3 regions of the Paenibacillus haidiansis genome follow, and region 1 is predicted to be linked to each of the others. Evidence: riboswitches for the same ligand, from Rfam matches in the RefSeq annotation. Region 1 holds a riboswitch; each other region holds the start of a gene.

Evidence for each region. A riboswitch is a leader RNA that binds a small molecule or an ion and turns the genes downstream of it on or off. The one in region 1 is predicted to bind cyclic di-AMP.
Region 2: another riboswitch for cyclic di-AMP. It lies ahead of V3851_RS15390 (3D domain-containing protein); the one in region 1 lies ahead of V3851_RS24595 (C40 family peptidase).
Region 3: another riboswitch for cyclic di-AMP. It lies ahead of V3851_RS23440 (G5 domain-containing protein); the one in region 1 lies ahead of V3851_RS24595 (C40 family peptidase).

What each region holds. Positions count from the first base shown of each region.
Region 1 is NZ_JAZHPZ010000021.1:17,817-23,336, forward strand. It holds gene V3851_RS24580 (c-type cytochrome) at 1-157, opposite strand, end outside; gene V3851_RS24585 (GNAT family N-acetyltransferase) at 310-816, opposite strand; gene V3851_RS24590 (C40 family peptidase) at 1,216-1,686, opposite strand; cyclic di-AMP (ydaO/yuaA leader) riboswitch at 1,691-1,826, opposite strand; gene V3851_RS24595 (C40 family peptidase) at 2,116-2,586, opposite strand; cyclic di-AMP (ydaO/yuaA leader) riboswitch at 2,589-2,723, opposite strand; gene V3851_RS24600 (hypothetical protein) at 2,941-3,771, opposite strand; gene V3851_RS24605 (M1 family metallopeptidase) at 3,844-5,520, opposite strand, start outside.
Region 2 is NZ_JAZHPZ010000007.1:71,759-77,278, forward strand. It holds gene V3851_RS15385 (polysaccharide deacetylase family protein) at 151-990, shown strand; gene V3851_RS15390 (3D domain-containing protein) at 1,040-1,720, opposite strand; cyclic di-AMP (ydaO/yuaA leader) riboswitch at 1,724-1,903, opposite strand; gene V3851_RS15395 (amino acid ABC transporter ATP-binding protein) at 2,063-2,785, opposite strand; gene V3851_RS15400 (amino acid ABC transporter permease) at 2,772-3,434, opposite strand; gene V3851_RS15405 (transporter substrate-binding domain-containing protein) at 3,534-4,364, opposite strand; gene V3851_RS15410 (alpha-glycosidase) at 4,742-5,520, shown strand, end outside.
Region 3 is NZ_JAZHPZ010000018.1:64,630-70,149, reverse strand. It holds gene V3851_RS23450 (HD domain-containing protein) at 181-1,497, shown strand; gene V3851_RS23445 (TatD family hydrolase) at 1,500-2,270, shown strand; cyclic di-AMP (ydaO/yuaA leader) riboswitch at 2,487-2,698, shown strand; gene V3851_RS23440 (G5 domain-containing protein) at 2,956-4,089, shown strand; gene rnmV (ribonuclease M5) at 4,219-4,791, shown strand; gene rsmA (16S rRNA (adenine(1518)-N(6)/adenine(1519)-N(6))-dimethyltransferase RsmA) at 4,788-5,520, shown strand, end outside.

The DNA.
Region 1 (5,520 bases):
TGACTGTGGCTTCGGCTTGCTCTGCATTTAATGTAACTTCAGGCATTTGCGGCTTTTCTTCCTGGGCTACCTGTTCCCGGCCGGGCAATGTAAACATTAACACGACTGCGAAGATGCATGCCACGGCGAGTATTCCGCTCATGATCCACTTCTGCATTCCAATCGTCCCTCCTATGTAAGCTACCCCTCCATTATAGCGGAACATGTTGGCCGATCATAGCGTTTGTGACAAAAAAAGTAATGATTTATTGTAATTTACGCAAAAAACAGCAGTTTAATGTGTGATTGTTCATAGACGGATGAAGAATGTTATTCTGCAGCAGTCGGGATACCCCGAAAAACCATGCAATAAAAAGGCTTGGAAATGCCGCCGGGCGTCATTTTTTCGTACAGATCGGTGATGACGAAGCCGGCCTTTTGGTACGCCCGAATTGCCCGGGTATTCCAGGTCAGCACCTCCAGATCGATCACGTCCTGCGGTTTCCGCCGTCTGGCCTCCTCCACGATGGTGAGCACAAATGATTTCCCCAAGCCGTGGCCGCATAAATCGGGCCGCATGCCAATACCGAGGCGCGTAACCCCCTCCATGGGAAAGTACTGGGCAAATCCGGCAAGTTCGCCCTGTTCGTTCAGCAAGGAAACGTACTGCTGGGCTCTTAAGGTAGGGTTGCCGAACTCGACATCGAGCGCTTTCATTTGTTCCCAAGGGAGCCAGCTATAAATATCATACGGAGAATCGTAATGCCAGGTACAGATATCCGCGCCGTGGCTTTCTTCCATAGGGACGATCCGGAATGGGGGGATTGTTTTTTCCATCTGTCTTCGCCTCCTTAAACGATAGGAATGCATAGGCTATTCAATGTGACTGGCTCAAGTTCTTTTTAACCTCACTCTAAACGTAATTTCTTTGCTTGTAAAGGCTTGAAGCCCACGAACCCGAGAGGATAAGGGAAGAAAAATTTCTTGGGTTTGCTGAAATTTCCGTTTAGCTTTTCTCCGGACGGGGTAAATTTTGGATATAACGAGGATTGGATGTAGGAGTGCGGTGGAACACGGACAGCAAAAAAATAAATCTTTATCTACATGTAACCTTTGATACCGGTCCTTCGTTAAATGGGTAGTGGCAGCAAAAAAAAAGACCGCGGACGATTCCGGCCAGAATCGCTCACGGTCCAACGGGTTTTAAGGTGTAGGGTCTCCAGCTTTGAGGGGTAATCAGGATTCGGCGGCAAAGGTGCTATAGCCCCAATTGCTCAGAATTCTTTTTGCCCCTACATAGCGCGTCTTATAGTAGCTGTTGTCCAAATTATCGATATTGATTCCTTTGGAAGACGAGGCATGGGCGAATTTCCCGTCGCCGACATAAATGCCGACATGGGAGATGCCGCTGCCGGAAGTGTTGAAGAATACCAGGTCGCCCTCTCTCAGTTGGCTTTTGGCCACCGGAGTGCCCTGCTTGTACTGGGCTGTGGATACACGGGCGAGGTCGACACCGAATTTCTGGAACACGTATCTGGTAAATCCGGAACAATCGAAGCCCGCGGTAGTGACGCCTCCGTATTTATAAGGCGTGCCGATCACGGAATTAACTACGGTGTCCAATGTGCTGTCGGCAAAAGCGCTTCCGGTTCCCATCGTGAACAGGATGGCCAAACTCGTCGCTGCTGCAGCAAACGTCTTTCTCAAGATATAAAACTCCTTCCAAGGCCTGCGAGGTTAGCTTAAGGATTCGGTTGAAGGTTCCCTATGATCCTTGGATAACGGATCAATTCACCCAAAGTGGTTCCCCCGTTTCCCGGGTGTCGGGAATTCGGCTGTTCTTGTTGATTGCACCCGAAAAAACACGACATGATCAAAATGATTACAAATACGACAATAATAATTACAAAGTTGTTACCATTTACTTTGGTTATTTTACCAAACCTCTTCATGTATTGGCAAGCCGATTGCGGCCTTTTTTGCTAAATAGGTTAATTTGAACTGTTTTAAGCGGTCACCACAACTATTTAGTAGGAAAGGGTTCCTAATCCTCACCCGTATAAAATGAAAAAGACCCGCGAGATCCTGGTTAAAGAATCTCTACGGGCCCTTGCTTATCCGTTCAAAAATGTTACCTTACGATTCACTGGTAACTTCATCATATTTGTCGGAGCTCATGATCCGCTTGGCGCCGACATAGCGTTCGACGTAATACTTTTCGCTTAATTTGCTGATGACTACACCCTTGGAGGTGGAGGCATGAGCAAACTCGCCGTCGCCGACGTAGATGCCGACGTGGGAAATGCCTTTGCCTGAGGTGTTGAAGAACACCAGGTCGCCGGCAATCAATTCATCCTTGGACACTTCGGTTCCCATTTTGTATTGGGAAGCCGATTGATGCGGCAATTCAATGCCGATCTTTGCGAAGACGTACATCGTAAATCCGGAACAATCAAAGCCTGAAGTCGTCGTTCCGCCCGATTTGTAATCGGAACCCAAAGCCGGTTCGATGGCGCTGTTCAATTTGGAATCCGCGAAAGCGCTACCAGTTCCGATGGAAAATACAATTGCAAGGCTTACTGCCGCTGCGGTTAGCTGTTTCTTCAAGAATATGCTCCTTCCAATGCCTACGAGGTTAGCTTAAGGATTCGGTTGAAGGTCCCCTATGATCCCTCCGTTGCGAGATCAATTCACCCAAAGTGGTTCCCCCGTTCCCCGTTAAGGGAATTCGGCTGTAATTTACGTTTTATTCTTACAAATTCGACACCCGGCATAATACGCTGCCAATGATGACAAAATAATAACAAAATCGTTACTGAAATTGTGCTGCTGTTATTGTAACAAAGGCAAGTATATTTTGGCAATGGTTAATTAGCAAGATTGAGAGGGATAAACGCACAAAAAGACCCCCGGAAAGCGCGGAGGCCTTGTGGCACAAGGAAAAATAAAAGTGAAAAAAATTTAACTTTTTTGTGTTTTGGTATACCATAGCTGGTATTGAGAGGTTAGCGTCCACACTTGCCATAGACTGCGGATAAAAGGATAGGATTGCTGTAATATTAGGGCCAAGAGTCCGGTCCAAATCCAAGAGACGGTGCCGAACAGGAGGAACAGTCCCGCTCCGGTGGCGCCCAGAATGAGTGAAATCGCGATGCCCGGCAGAAGATGTCTTAAGCTGAGCAGCAGTGAGGTCCAGAGTCCGGCCTTAAACAGATACCCGAACTGGGCGAACAACAGCAGTTGGCGGACAAGCCAGGCGTAAACCATCCAGCCCAGCAAAATCCCGCAACCGATCAGAACGGGGGCAAGGCGGCTGCCGGGTACGGCCAACCGGGGCAACAAGGCCTGGAGCTGCGGGAGGACCCAGAAGGAAGGCAGTGCCAGCAGCGCAAGCTCCAACAAATAAAAGAGTACGACGGGCTTCCAAAATTCCTTCATTCCCCGGAAAAAAGGAAGGCCGGAGCCCCGCTCCTCGGACGGCTTAAGGCCGTAGAGGATGCCGGCTTGAATGAGCGGCGACAACAGCAGCCGCAGAGCGATCATCGCGAGCAGCAGCCAGATGTATTGGTATACCGCCGGATTATGTCTAAGCTCGAACTGTCCTTCAAGCAAATATAATATCCGGCTCATCTCCGTCGGGGGCGGGTCGGGGTACCGCGACAGGACGTCGCTAACCGCGGAGCTTACCAGCCGGTACAGAAACAGTCCCCACAGCAACTGGTACAGGAACAGGATGATCACAGAGGGAAACTGGCTCCTGACATGCCCCCATCCATTCCGAATATAGGTCATAATTTTCCCTCCTAAGAGTTTTGTGAGTGATACATCTATGAAGAGCTTCAGAGAACCTCATGATTTGCTCTACTACCACGCGAGGGCGCCGAGCAAAGTTTCAAGCAGCTTCACAACGCTTAAGGTGGTGCGAGTGCCGTCTTGTTCTTCGACCTCGGCTTTGATGTAGTTGTTGATGTGCTTGTTCTCCAATACCAGCGAATAGTCGGGATCGACCTGTACCCAGTCCAGCGGCTCTTTATACTGGAGCTTCAGTTGTACGCGGTCGCCGGCCCCGTTCCATACCTTTCTTTCCGTATGCCCATCCTTGAAGCTGAACAGTAGCGGCACCTTGGGCGCCGTCCCGCCCTGCCGGCTGATTTCCACCGTGGATTCGTAGACGGTACTCCCGTCTTTGATAACCGGCGTGACCGTAATCCGGTCGACGGAGAAATCGGCCATTTTGCCCTCATATACATATTGATTAAAATAGGCCTTCCAGCTTCGTCCCGTCGTCTGCTCGACAACCCGCTGAAAATCGGCCGTCGCCGGATGCTTGAACCTGTACTTTTGACTGTAGTTATAGAGAATCCGTTTCATCGTCTTCGTGCCGACCTGACGCTCGATATCGAGCAGCACGAGCTTGCCGCGATAATAAGCGTTCTTGGCGTAGGAGTCCGACGAGCCGTATTTCCAGGCCGGCAGCGTAAGCGAAGCCGGAGATGAGATCAGCGCGGCCTGAAGGGGCAGATTCGGCGCGATGCCGAATTCCTGCTCCATCAACTTGTCTTCGGCATAAGAAGTGAAGGCTTCGTCCAGCCAGGCCTCCTCGAATTCATTGCTGGCAACCATGCCGTAGAAAAATTGATGCCCAATCTCATGAATGACCGTCCGTTCCAATTCATCGTACCCCGGGGAATCACTACCCGCGCCGAAGGCGGTGACCAGCGTCGGATATTCCATGCCTCCGGCGCCGTTGCCGCCGATGGGCGGGACGACCACGGAGAGCGTGGAATACGGATAGCGGCCGTACCATTTGCTGAAATTCGAAATCGCCACCTTCGCCGCATAGAAATAGCGCTCTTTCAAATCTTTATGCTTGGGATCGAGATAGAGCTTGATCCGGACGCCGGGCACCTCCGCCGAAGAGAATGGCTCCTCGGCATATACGAAATCGGGAGAAGCCGACCAGGCGAAATCATGGACATCGTCGGCATAAAACTGAACCGACTTGCGGCCGTCCTTGAGCACGGCCGGTTTGGTTTGGAACCCGGTCGCGGCGACGGTATAAGTTTCGGGCACGTCAATATTGACACTGTAAATCCCGAAGTCGGAGTAAAACTCGGAATTGCCGTGATACTGATGCAGATTCCAGCCCTCCGCCTTCCGGCCGCGCGTTCCCGCCGGCTCGTATACGCTCAGTTTCGGGAACCACTGCCCGGCCATGACGAAATCTCCGGATACGCCCATACGGGCGAACAATTTCGGGAGCTTCACGGTGAAGTTGATTTTAAGCGTCACGCTTTCGCCGCCGCGAACCGTGACGGGAAGCCGGACTTTGGCCAGCGTTTTGTCATGGACATTTCCGTCGTCCGGCTGGACGTACTGCAGCCGATGGAGCAGGGAGATGCCGTCCGTCGTGCGGATTTCGGTCAATTCCATCGCGCCCCATCCGTCCTTGGGCATGACGTCGCCGCGCAGCTTACCGCCGGACTCTTTCATAAACGTAGTATTGGCGGAAGCAAAAGCATTGGGATATAAATGCAGGTA
Region 2 (5,520 bases), on a different contig from region 1:
GCGTTAGGTTTGCTCCATACTTCATCTAAAGATGCAATTTTTCAGAGTTTAAGTCTGTGATTTATGTCACAGATTAATGCAACTCATAGTTTTGCTGTTATTTGGACATACCAGTAGATAAGATTGTTTTGGCTGAAGGGAGAGAATCGCATGTTCCGACAAAGAAAAAAAACGATCCGAATTGCCGGAGCCGTTTGCCTGATCACGGCTTTGTTTTTTTGCGCATTTGGTGTAGACACCGCCCAAGCCGCTGGCAGCGGGCTCATCATCGCGCCCTTACCCGAAAAGACCGGACACCCAGGCTCCCCCGACGCGGTCGAAACGGGGACTAAACCGTTAGGCCTCGGAGAGCTGCGCCGGAAGTATTCGGAGACTTTCAAATTCCAGGGGCCAAGGGTGAAGCAGGTTGCCCTGACATTTGACGACGTTCCGGATCCTCGCTTTACGCCGCAAGTTTTGCAGGTACTGCGCAAAGAAGGAGTAAAAGCGACCTTCTTCGTCGTCGGCCACAGGGCCAAGAAATACCCGGAATTGCTCCGGAAAATCCATGCAGAGGGACATATCATCGGCAATCATTCCTTCAGCCACCCGGTGTTCAAAAAACGCTCCTTGAAGCAGTTTCAAAGCGAAATATTGCGAACCGAGAAAATTATCTTAGGTATTACCGGCTACCGGCCCAAGCTCATTCGCCCGCCCTACGGCGAGATCAATGAAGAACAGGTGAGATGGGCCAAACAACATGGGTACACGATCGTCAATTGGAACGTCGACTCCCTCGATTGGAAAGGACTCGACCAGGAAAAAGTCGTACAGAACGTGCTAGGCACGGTCGGCCCCGGTTCTATCGTCTTGCAGCATGCGGGCGGCGGGACAGGCTCCAACCTCACCGGAACGATTGAGGCGCTGCCGGAAATCATTCATACGCTGCGGGCCAAGGGCTACCATTTCGTAACCGTGCCGGAGCTGCTGAACATCCCGAAATATAGGTAAACAAAAAAGCGGCTCCTTCAAGAGGAGCTGCTTTTGACTTATACATGCCTTATTTGATGACGTATAGAGTAACGTCCTGGAAACCGAACTGATTAACCGTCGCCTGGCTTCCGGGAATGAAGATATCGATGCGGTTGCCTTTAATCGCCCCGCCCTGGTCGGTTGCCGTAGCGACAAACGCATTTTTCGGCAGATTGGCGTGGCTATGACCGGTCACCAGCACCTTCGTGCCCATCGGAATGACGCTCGGGTCTACGGCAATCGTACCGAGCTTGAGCGGGTTGCCGAAATAATCCACCGGGCCCCATCCGCCGTTTTCGCTGGCCGCGGACGAATAAGCCGTGGCTTTGACATTGATCGTTTTCGAATAATTAAAAGTTTTGCCCCAGGCTTCCACAACTTTATCGACCGAGGACACTTTAAAGGTCGGCAAAATCTCCGCCGCTTTGCTCGGGCTTGCCGAAGCCTTCATTACCATTGCGTTCGACTGGGCGCCCGGAATTACGATATCCAAACCGGCATAAATATTGTTGGCCTTAATACTCGGATTGGCGCTCATCAACTTGTCCAAATTCACGCCGTATTCCTTCGCGAGCAGGTAAAACGTGTCGCCCTCCTTCGCTTTATGTACCGAGTCCGCATGCGCCGGAACCGCCTGCAGCGCTCCTGCCAAACCAATCGCGATGATTGCCGCCTTTACGGCGCGTGCCCATTTCAAATGCTTATTCATAAGTTCCTCCTTTAATATCGCCTGCGGAGTTAGTTGTCGGATTCGGAACAAAGGAATAGTCCCGGCGCTCTTATTCTGCGCTTCACCCCAAGAAAGCAGCGCTTTGGCGAACCGGCCGTTAAGCGGCTGTTTCAAAGAATCGTCCCCCGCACCTGTTATGACAGGTTTTGGCTCATTCAATATATCACAATTTTGTAACCAGTAGATGATGCAAATGTTGCCAAAATCTATAAAACAGCGGTATATCAGCATTTTTTGGTTATGATATTGATTACAAATTCGTAAAAATAAAAAAACCGCCGGCGTATTCGCCGAGCGGTTACAGGCTTTATAAAGATGTGGTTACAGCACCTTGCTGAGGAAGTCCTGAGTGCGTTGATTTTGTGGAGAATTAAACACCTGCTGCGGGGTGCCCTGCTCCATAATCACGCCTTGGTCCATGAACAGAATCCGGTCCCCCACCTCGCGGGCGAAGCCCATTTCATGGGTGACGATCACCATCGTCATTCCTTTATCGGCCAGGCTCTTCATGACCTCCAGCACCTCGCCGACCATTTCCGGGTCAAGCGCCGAGGTCGGTTCGTCAAACAGCATGACATGCGGCTCCATCGCGAGCGCACGGGCAATGGCGATCCGCTGCTTCTGTCCGCCGGACAATTGCGAAGGGTAGGCGTCGCGCTTGTCCGCCAGGCCCACCGTTTGCAAAAGATCCATTGCGATCGCTTCGGCTTTGGCCTTATCCATTTTTTTGACGCGGATCGGAGCCATCGTAATATTGTCGATCACGGATTTGTGCGGAAACAGGTTGAACTGCTGGAACACCATGCCCATCTTCTCGCGCGTCTTATTGATATTGTGGCGCTTGTCGGTGATGGATTCGCCTTCAAAGGTAACTTCCCCTTCCGTCGGCTCCTCCAGCAAGTTCAGGCAGCGCAGAAACGTACTCTTCCCCGAGCCGCTCGGGCCGATGATTACGACGACCTCACCCTTGGAAATCTCCAGATCGATGCCTTTCAAAATATGCAATTGTCCGAATTTTTTGTGCAAATTTTTAACGGTGATCACTGGCCTTCAACTTCCTTTCGAACAGACCCAGAATACGGGACAATGTAAATGTCAAAATAAAGTAGATTACCGCAACGATCAAGTATGGCGTCATTCCGTCATACGTAATGCCGACGACGGCCCCGGATTGGAACATCAGCTCCGTGATGCCGATAAAGGACACGATCGACGATTCTTTGATAATCGTGACGAACTCGTTCCCGATCGCCGGGAGCACCGATTTGATCGCCTGCGGGATAATGATGAACCGCAGGGACATTCCGCGGGTCATGCCCAACGAACGTGCCGCTTCGCCTTGACCCCGGTCCACGCCCTGAATGCCGGCGCGGAAAATTTCCGCCAGATACGCCGAGCTGTTGATCGAGAGCGTAATCGCCCCGGACTGGATAGCGGAAAAATTAATGTCGAACGCTGTGGAAAACCCGTAGTGAATAATTAAGAGCTGAACCAGCATCGGCGTTCCGCGCAAAAATTCCACCCAGGCGTGGCCGATAAAACGCACGATCGCCCATGGGGTCATGCGCAGCAGCGCGACGATAAGACCGAGCACAAACCCGCACAGCACGCCGATCGCCGCCAGCAGCAGCGTGTACTGCACGCCAGTCAAAAAGTAGCCGCGGTACTCCCAAAACATCGAAAAAAGCTCCATGTACCAATCATTCCTCCTATTTTACCTCAAAACCTTTGACAAAAAAACAGAAAATAGCGAATCGGCTTCGCTATTTTCCGCTTAAATCAGGTTCCTTGCTTATTGCTCGGCGAGTTCGCTTGCTTCGGTGACGAACTTGTCGATCGACCCGTCTTCAATCAGACGGTCAAGCGTCGTATTTACCTGATCGAGCAACTCCGTGTTGCCTTTCTTCACGCCGACGACATAACCTTCGTCCTCCGTTACCGGTTTGGCGTCGGTGATCGTAATGCCGTCCACGTTCTTGACGAACGACTCGGCGACGGGACCTTCAATAATCGCCGCGTCCACGCGCCCCGTCTGCAGTTGCATGATAATATCGGAGATCTTGCCGAGCGACGTCAATTTGGCACCGGCGATCTCTTTGGCGATATCCTCTTGAATCGAGCTCTTCTGTACGCCGATCTTCACCCCTTCGAGCGATTCCATCGTGGCATACTTATCTTTATTCTCGGTGACGGTTACGACCGCCTGCTCCGCTTTATAATAAATTTTGGACAAGTCCACTTGCTCGGCCCGTTCCGGAGTCGGACTCAGTCCGGAAATGACCAGATCGATGCGGCCGCTTTCCAGTTCATTCAACAAGGAGTCGAACAACATATCCTTGATTTCCAGCTCCGCGCCCAAATCCTTGGCGATTTCTTTGGCGATTTCGACGTCGAAGCCGACGATTTCGCCTTTGCTGTCCCGGAACTCATAAGGCGGGAAGTCCGCGCTCAGGCCGAGAATCAGCTTTTTGCCGGCGCCGCCGTTCGAGCCCCCGTTATCGGCCGCTCCTTGATTTTCGGTCGCAGGCGCGTTGCCTCCGGCATTATTTTTGTTTTGTCCGCAAGCGGCAAGCACACTCGTGACCATAATTAGCGCTACAATCAAAATACCCCACTTTTTCATCTGTCTCTCTCCCGTCGGTATAAATATTGACCATCATTCGATTACTGGGCTAATTATAAAGCAAACTGTATATATATGCAAAGTCATTTTATACTAATTTTCCGCATTTCATCATTTATTCATATTTCCCAAGCCATATCCAACAGAATTTTAATGCAAATAAATGTAAATAAATGTGGCACTATTATTATGCGTTTCAATAACCCAAAGTATTAAGGTTGAAAATTGAAATGATTATTTTTCCATAAACGAACGCTTGCGGGGAAAGATTCATACAAGAATAAAGTGTGGGAATAATGGTTCATATCGGTTCTCATTTGGTTATTAATTAGCTAAAACTGCTTGTTTGTCAGGCTGACTATAGGAGGTGGCCCCATATGCTGTTGGAAGCACTATATCACGTCCCCCGGGATAAATGGGCCTATGCCTATGATTCCGAAACGATCCATTTGCGCGTACGGACCAAGCGCGACGATGTGAAGAATGTATATGCAATGACCGGGGACAAATACGATTGGAATGGCACTTATCAGGAAATCCCGATGGAAAAAGCGGCCCACGACCGGATGTTCGATTATTGGGAGGTGGCCGTCAAACCCCGTTTCAAGCGATTGTCCTATGCCTTCAAGCTGACCGCCGGAACGGAAACGGTATATATGCTGGATACGGGGATTCAGCACGAAGCCCCGACTCCGCCGGGAGAACTATATGAATTTTCGTATATTCATGAGATCGATGTGATCAAAGTACCGGAATGGGCCAAGAAAGCGGTATTTTATCAAATCATGCCCGAGCGCTTCGCGAACGGCGATTCCGCCAACGACCCGGAGAAAATCGAGCCTTGGGGGAATCCGCCCACGAGGGACAATTTCTTCGGCGGCGATTTACAGGGCGTTTTGGATCACCTGGACGATTTATGCGATCTGGGCATTAATGCGATTTATTTTACTCCGCTCTTCGTCTCCCCTTCCAACCACAAATACGATACCGTCGATTATAAGCAAGTCGATCCCCATTTCGGAGACAACGAGCTGCTGAAACGGGTTGTGAAAGAATGCCACGCGCGCGGAATCCGCGTTGTGCTTGATGCCGTGTTCAATCATTGCGGCGAGCATTTCCCGCCGTTTCAGGATGTGCTGAAGAACGGCAAAAATTC
Region 3 (5,520 bases), on a different contig from region 1:
AATGTTTAAAGGGTATGATCTAACTAGAATTATCCATAAAACTCGCCGTTTTTAGGGGTTCGACACATTGGAAAACGCTATTTTTACAATATTCGACACAGTTCGACATTATCCTACGTGTTCAGTCATAATCCTTCTTTATTTTTCAAAATCTTTTTAATAAGGAAAGGAGTTTTAGGTATGCGGCATCGTCTTCATGAAGAAAAAGTATTCAAGGACCCGGTTCACAATTATGTGCATGTGCAGGATGAAATCATTTGGTCGCTCATCAATACTTCCGAGTTCCAGCGGCTGCGGCGGATTCGCCAGCTTGGCACATCGTATCTTACTTTTCATGGAGCCGAGCACAGCCGATTCTCGCATTCATTAGGGGTTTATGAAATTACCCGGCAAATTATTTCTCAATTTGAACGGGCGAATTATCCGGATTGGCCGCAGGAGGAAAGATTGGTGGCTCTTTGCGCCGCTTTGCTGCACGATCTGGGTCATGGCCCGTTCTCTCATTCCATTGAGCAGGCGTTCAATATGAACCATGAAGATTGGACTTGCAAAATCATGCTTGGCGATACGGAAGTTGGCGCTGTACTTCGGCAAATGGGGGACGATTTCCCGAAGAAAGTGGCCGCCGTCATCCGGAAGGATTATGAGCATCCGATTGTGGTCAATCTCGTATCGAGTCCGCTGGATGCCGACCGTATGGATTATTTGCTGCGGGACGCGTATTTTACCGGGGTTAATTACGGTACGATCGACATGGACCGGATCCTCCGGATGCTGCGGCCGTTCCAGGGCCGGATCGTCGTCAAGGAATCGGGGATGCATGCGGTGGAAGACTATCTGATGTCCAGGTATCAAATGTACTGGCAGGTTTATTTCCACCCGGTAACCCGCAGCTCGGAGATCATTCTGCGGCAAATCTTCCGCCGGGCGAAAGAGCTTTACGCCGAAGGACACCGTTTCGCTTTTCTGCCCGAGCCCTTGCCGGGATTGTTCGGCCGGGATTTGACCGTCCGGGAATACCTGCTGCTTGATGAAGCGCTGGTACAAACCGCGTTTATGCAGTGGAAGAATGAACCCGACGAACTGTTAAGCGATCTGTGCACCCGGTTTTTGGACCGGAAATTGTATAAATATGTAGAAGTCGAATCGCTCGACCTGGAAATGATCGACGGCATCCGCCAAGCTTTCGGTAAGGCGGGGCTTCACCCCGAATACGATCTGGAAATTGATTTTCCGACTGATCTGCCTTATGATGTGTTTCGTCCGGACGGCGAATTGCGGGACAAGCAGATTCTTCTGCTGGACCGCCAGGACCGTTTGCGGGAAATTTCCGAAGTTTCGGATATTGTCCGTTCGATCAGCGGTTTGCACCGGGGCAAATTTCATTTGTACTTTCCGGACAATAAATTGATGACCGTTATCGGTAGGCTGCCGCGGGAGATCGCCGAAATATTCGAGCAGGGGAACAGCCAGGATCAGCTAACCAAGGAGGAGTAGCCATGGAGCTATTTGATACGCATACACATATGGATGCGCCGCAGTTCAACGACGACCGGGAAGAGGCGATTCAGCGGGCTTTGGAGCAGGGAGTGACGCGGATGATCAACATCGGATTTAACCGCGAAACGATCCCCACGACGATGAAGCTGGCCGAGTCCCACGACTTCATTTACGCGGCGGTGGGATGGCACCCGCAGGATGCGATTACGATGAAGGATGAGGATTTGGACTGGATCGCACAATTGTGCAAGCATGAAAAAGTGGTGGCCATCGGAGAAATCGGACTGGATTATTACTGGGACACGTCGCCCAAAGACGTGCAGCATGAAGTGTTCCGCAAGCAAATCCGGTTGGCACGGGAGCTCGGTATGCCGATCTGCATCCATAACCGGGACGCGCACGAAGATACCGTCCGTATTTTGCGGGAGGAGAAGGCAAATGAAATCGGCGGCGTGATGCATTCCTACTCGGGAAGCTGGGAAATTGCCAAAATGTGTCTGGATTTGGGATTTCATTTGTCGTTTGGCGGACCGATTACGTTTAAAAATGCAAAACAGCCGAAGGAAGTTCTGGCCAAGACGCCGATGGACCGTTTGCTGATCGAAACCGATTCCCCGTACTTAACTCCACATCCATTTCGTGGAAAACGAAACGAGACCGGATATGTCCGTTTAGTGGCCGAAGCGGCCGCCGAGTTGAAAGGCGTTTCGGTAGAGGAAATCGCCGAAATAACCACCAGAAATGCCCTGGAACGATTTGGGATTCGCTGAATTCGGGAGAAAAAGCGGTGAAAAAAAGAGCATTCGCGAAAGATTAATGGATATTAATCATTAGAGCTCAGATTATTACATTTTTTTAACCATTTATTAAAATAAACGTGGTTGATTCGCGCTTTACAACCTGCATCGAAACAGGATAGAATCTTTTCAGTAATCTTTTTGGAGTCGTTCATGAGCCAACCTGACGATTCCGATTACATGTTCCGTGAACCAGTCTCGCTTAATCTCCACTTGTGGAGAACGGGGGAACCAACTGCAAGCGGGCCGGATAAGCCGGCTTGACCTGCACTTGATTTCTTTACTTGGGTCAATGGGGTGAATTCAAGGTCGTTGCGCCATGAGCGAATGAACCGAGGAAGGGCGGGTCTCTCGCGTCCTAACCCGACAGCTAACTCCGTAAGCGTACTAAGAGAGGGCAAACTCGTGCATCCTACTACACCAAGACATTCGGAAGCCACGAAAGAGAGCCTCTTACTCTTTCTCTAAGGCTTCTTTTGTTTTGAATAAACGTAATAGGGTCATCATACTGTTGTATACAGGAGGTGACTATGCCGGGCAGACTGGGGCAGGATGCGAAGTGCGGCTTTTCGGCGCATTTCGTAAATATGAAATGTAGTCACGTCATACGCAACATGAATCGACCTAGACGGCGGGACTATGAAGGAGGACGGAAGAAATGGGCATTTTCCGTAAGCAGGAATCCCATGAATCACGCTCATCCAGCATGTCTTACGCATTGCGATGGAAACAAGAACATTTACGTCAAATTTCCGTTATCGGAATTTTGGCCATCGCGGTAATTGTCATCATCCTGATTTGGGTATACAGCCAAAACAATAAACAGAGCTATTTGGTTGTTGACGGGCAGCAGGAAAGCACCGAATCCCGTCAATCGCTAGTCAATCAATTGCTGGAAGAACAGTCTCTCGTTATCAACGCGGAGGATGCGGCGGTAAATCCGCTGGTCGGCTCTCCGGAAGACGGGGACAAAATTGCGCTCGTGCGCGCGGTTCCTGTAAAGGTGAGCGTGGATGGAGCGACGAAGACCGGTTTCACAACGCAACATAGCGTGCAAGATGCGATCGATGAGCTTGGCGTGACTTTGGGAAAAGAGGACAAAGTGACCCCGGCGCTCGACAGCTATGTAACGGCCAACATGAACATCAAGATCGTCAGAGTTACCAAACAACAAGTACAGACGCAAGAAGCGGTGCCTTTTACCGTCGTGAAGACTTCGGACGACACCCTGCTCAAGGGCAAGACCAAGATTTTGTCCCCGGGCAGCGAAGGGCTGGTCATTCATAATATCGAAAAGGTGTATGAAGACGGAAAATTCGTATCCAAGCGCTGGCTCGGCAAAGAGGTCGCCAAGAAGGCCTCGCCGAAAGTCGTCGCCGTAGGAACGAAACCGGCGGCCGTTGCGGCGGCCAGCATTTCCCGTAGCTCGAACTCGGTAAATATCAGCGGGCTAACCACGAAAGGCGGCGTCTCGTTTAAATATAAAAAAATACTTAAAAACGTGACCCTTACGGCCTATTCCTCCGAGGAAGACGGCATCGGGACGCGGACGGCATCCGGCACCAGGGTGACGGAAGGTCGAACGATCGCGGTCGACAGCAGCGTCGTTCCTTTGGGCTGGTGGGTTTATATCGAGGGCGTCGGCTTCCGCAAAGCGGAGGATACCGGCGGCGCGATCAAGGGCAACAAGATGGACGTCTACTATGACTCCCTGAAAGCGGCGCAGAACTTCGGGCGCAAAAAGGGCCGGACGGTGTATGTCATCGGTCCGACCAAACCGGAGCTCAACTAGCGGCGGCGTTTACTTTGCCCAGGGAATGAGATACTATTAGGATGATGAATAAGACACGGATAAGAAGAGGATCATTCCTCTTCTTTTTGTTTGTTCTTGCGATACATTTCGGAAAGGGACGAGGGAATCATGATCAAAGAGGTCATTGTGGTGGAAGGGCGCGACGATACCGTCGCGGTGAAACGGGCGGTGGACGCCGACACCATCGAGACCGGCGGATCGGCGATCAATGAGGCGACGCTGCGCAAAATCGAGCTGGCGATGGAGCGCCGCGGGGTGATCATATTTACGGACCCCGACCACGCCGGGGAGCGGATCCGCAAAATTGTCGCGAAGCGGGTACCGGGATGCAAGCATGCCTTCCTGCGGGAGGAGGACGCGACCAAGCGGGGCGATATCGGTGTGGAGAACGCTGCGCCGGAAGCGATCCGCGAGGCGCTCGCCCGCGTCCGCACCGAAGCCGTAGCGGAGTCGGGCGGGGATGCAGGAGCAGGGCTGATCTCGTGGGAGGACCTGCTCGCCGCCGGGCTGATCGTCCACCCCGCCGCCGCCGCGCGCCGGCGGTTTATGGGGGAGCGGCTCGGAATCGGGTATTGCAACGGCAAGCAGTTTTATAAACGGCTGGCCGTGTTCCGGATCAGCCGCGAGGAGTTTGCGTCCGCGCTGATCGAATTGGAGAACGAAAGAGGCGATCAAGGATGACGATGAGAGAAGAGGTGTCAACGCCGCGCCGGACGAAGGAGATTATCCAACGGCACGGTTTTTCGTTTAAGAAGAGTCTGGGGCAGAATTTTCTGATCGACCAGAATATTCTGGGCAAGATTGTCGGCGCGGCCGGATTGGACAAGTCCAAGGGAGCGCTGGAGATCGGGCCGGGGATCGGCGCGTTGACGGAAAAGCTGGCCCAGGAGGCGGGCCGCGTCGCCGCCGTAGAGATCGACCAGCGCTTGCTGCCGATCCTGGAGGAGGTGCTGGAGCCTTACCCGCAGGTCCATGTCATTCACGGGGATGTGCTCAAGCTGGACTTGCACGCCCTGTTTGCCGACGAGTTTGAAGGCTGCAGCGGGGTCAGCGTCGTGGCAAACCTGCCTTATTACGTTACGACGCCGATCCTTATGAAGCTGCTGGAGGCGGGACTTCCCCTGGAAAATATCGTCGTGATGATCCAGAAGGAAGTGGCGGAGCGGATGGCGGCCTCTCCCGGCGGCAAGGAATACGGCAGCCTGAGCATCGCCGTCCAGTATTACAGCGAACCGGAGCTGGTATGCACGGTCCCGCACAGCGTATTTATTCCGCAGCCGAATGTGGAATCGGCGGTGATCCGGCTGAAGGTCCGCAGTGCGCCGCCGGTCTCGGTTGCGGATGAGGCCTTTTTCTTCGAGGTGGTACAGGCGGCTTTTGCCCAGCGGCGCAAAACGATCGCCAACAATC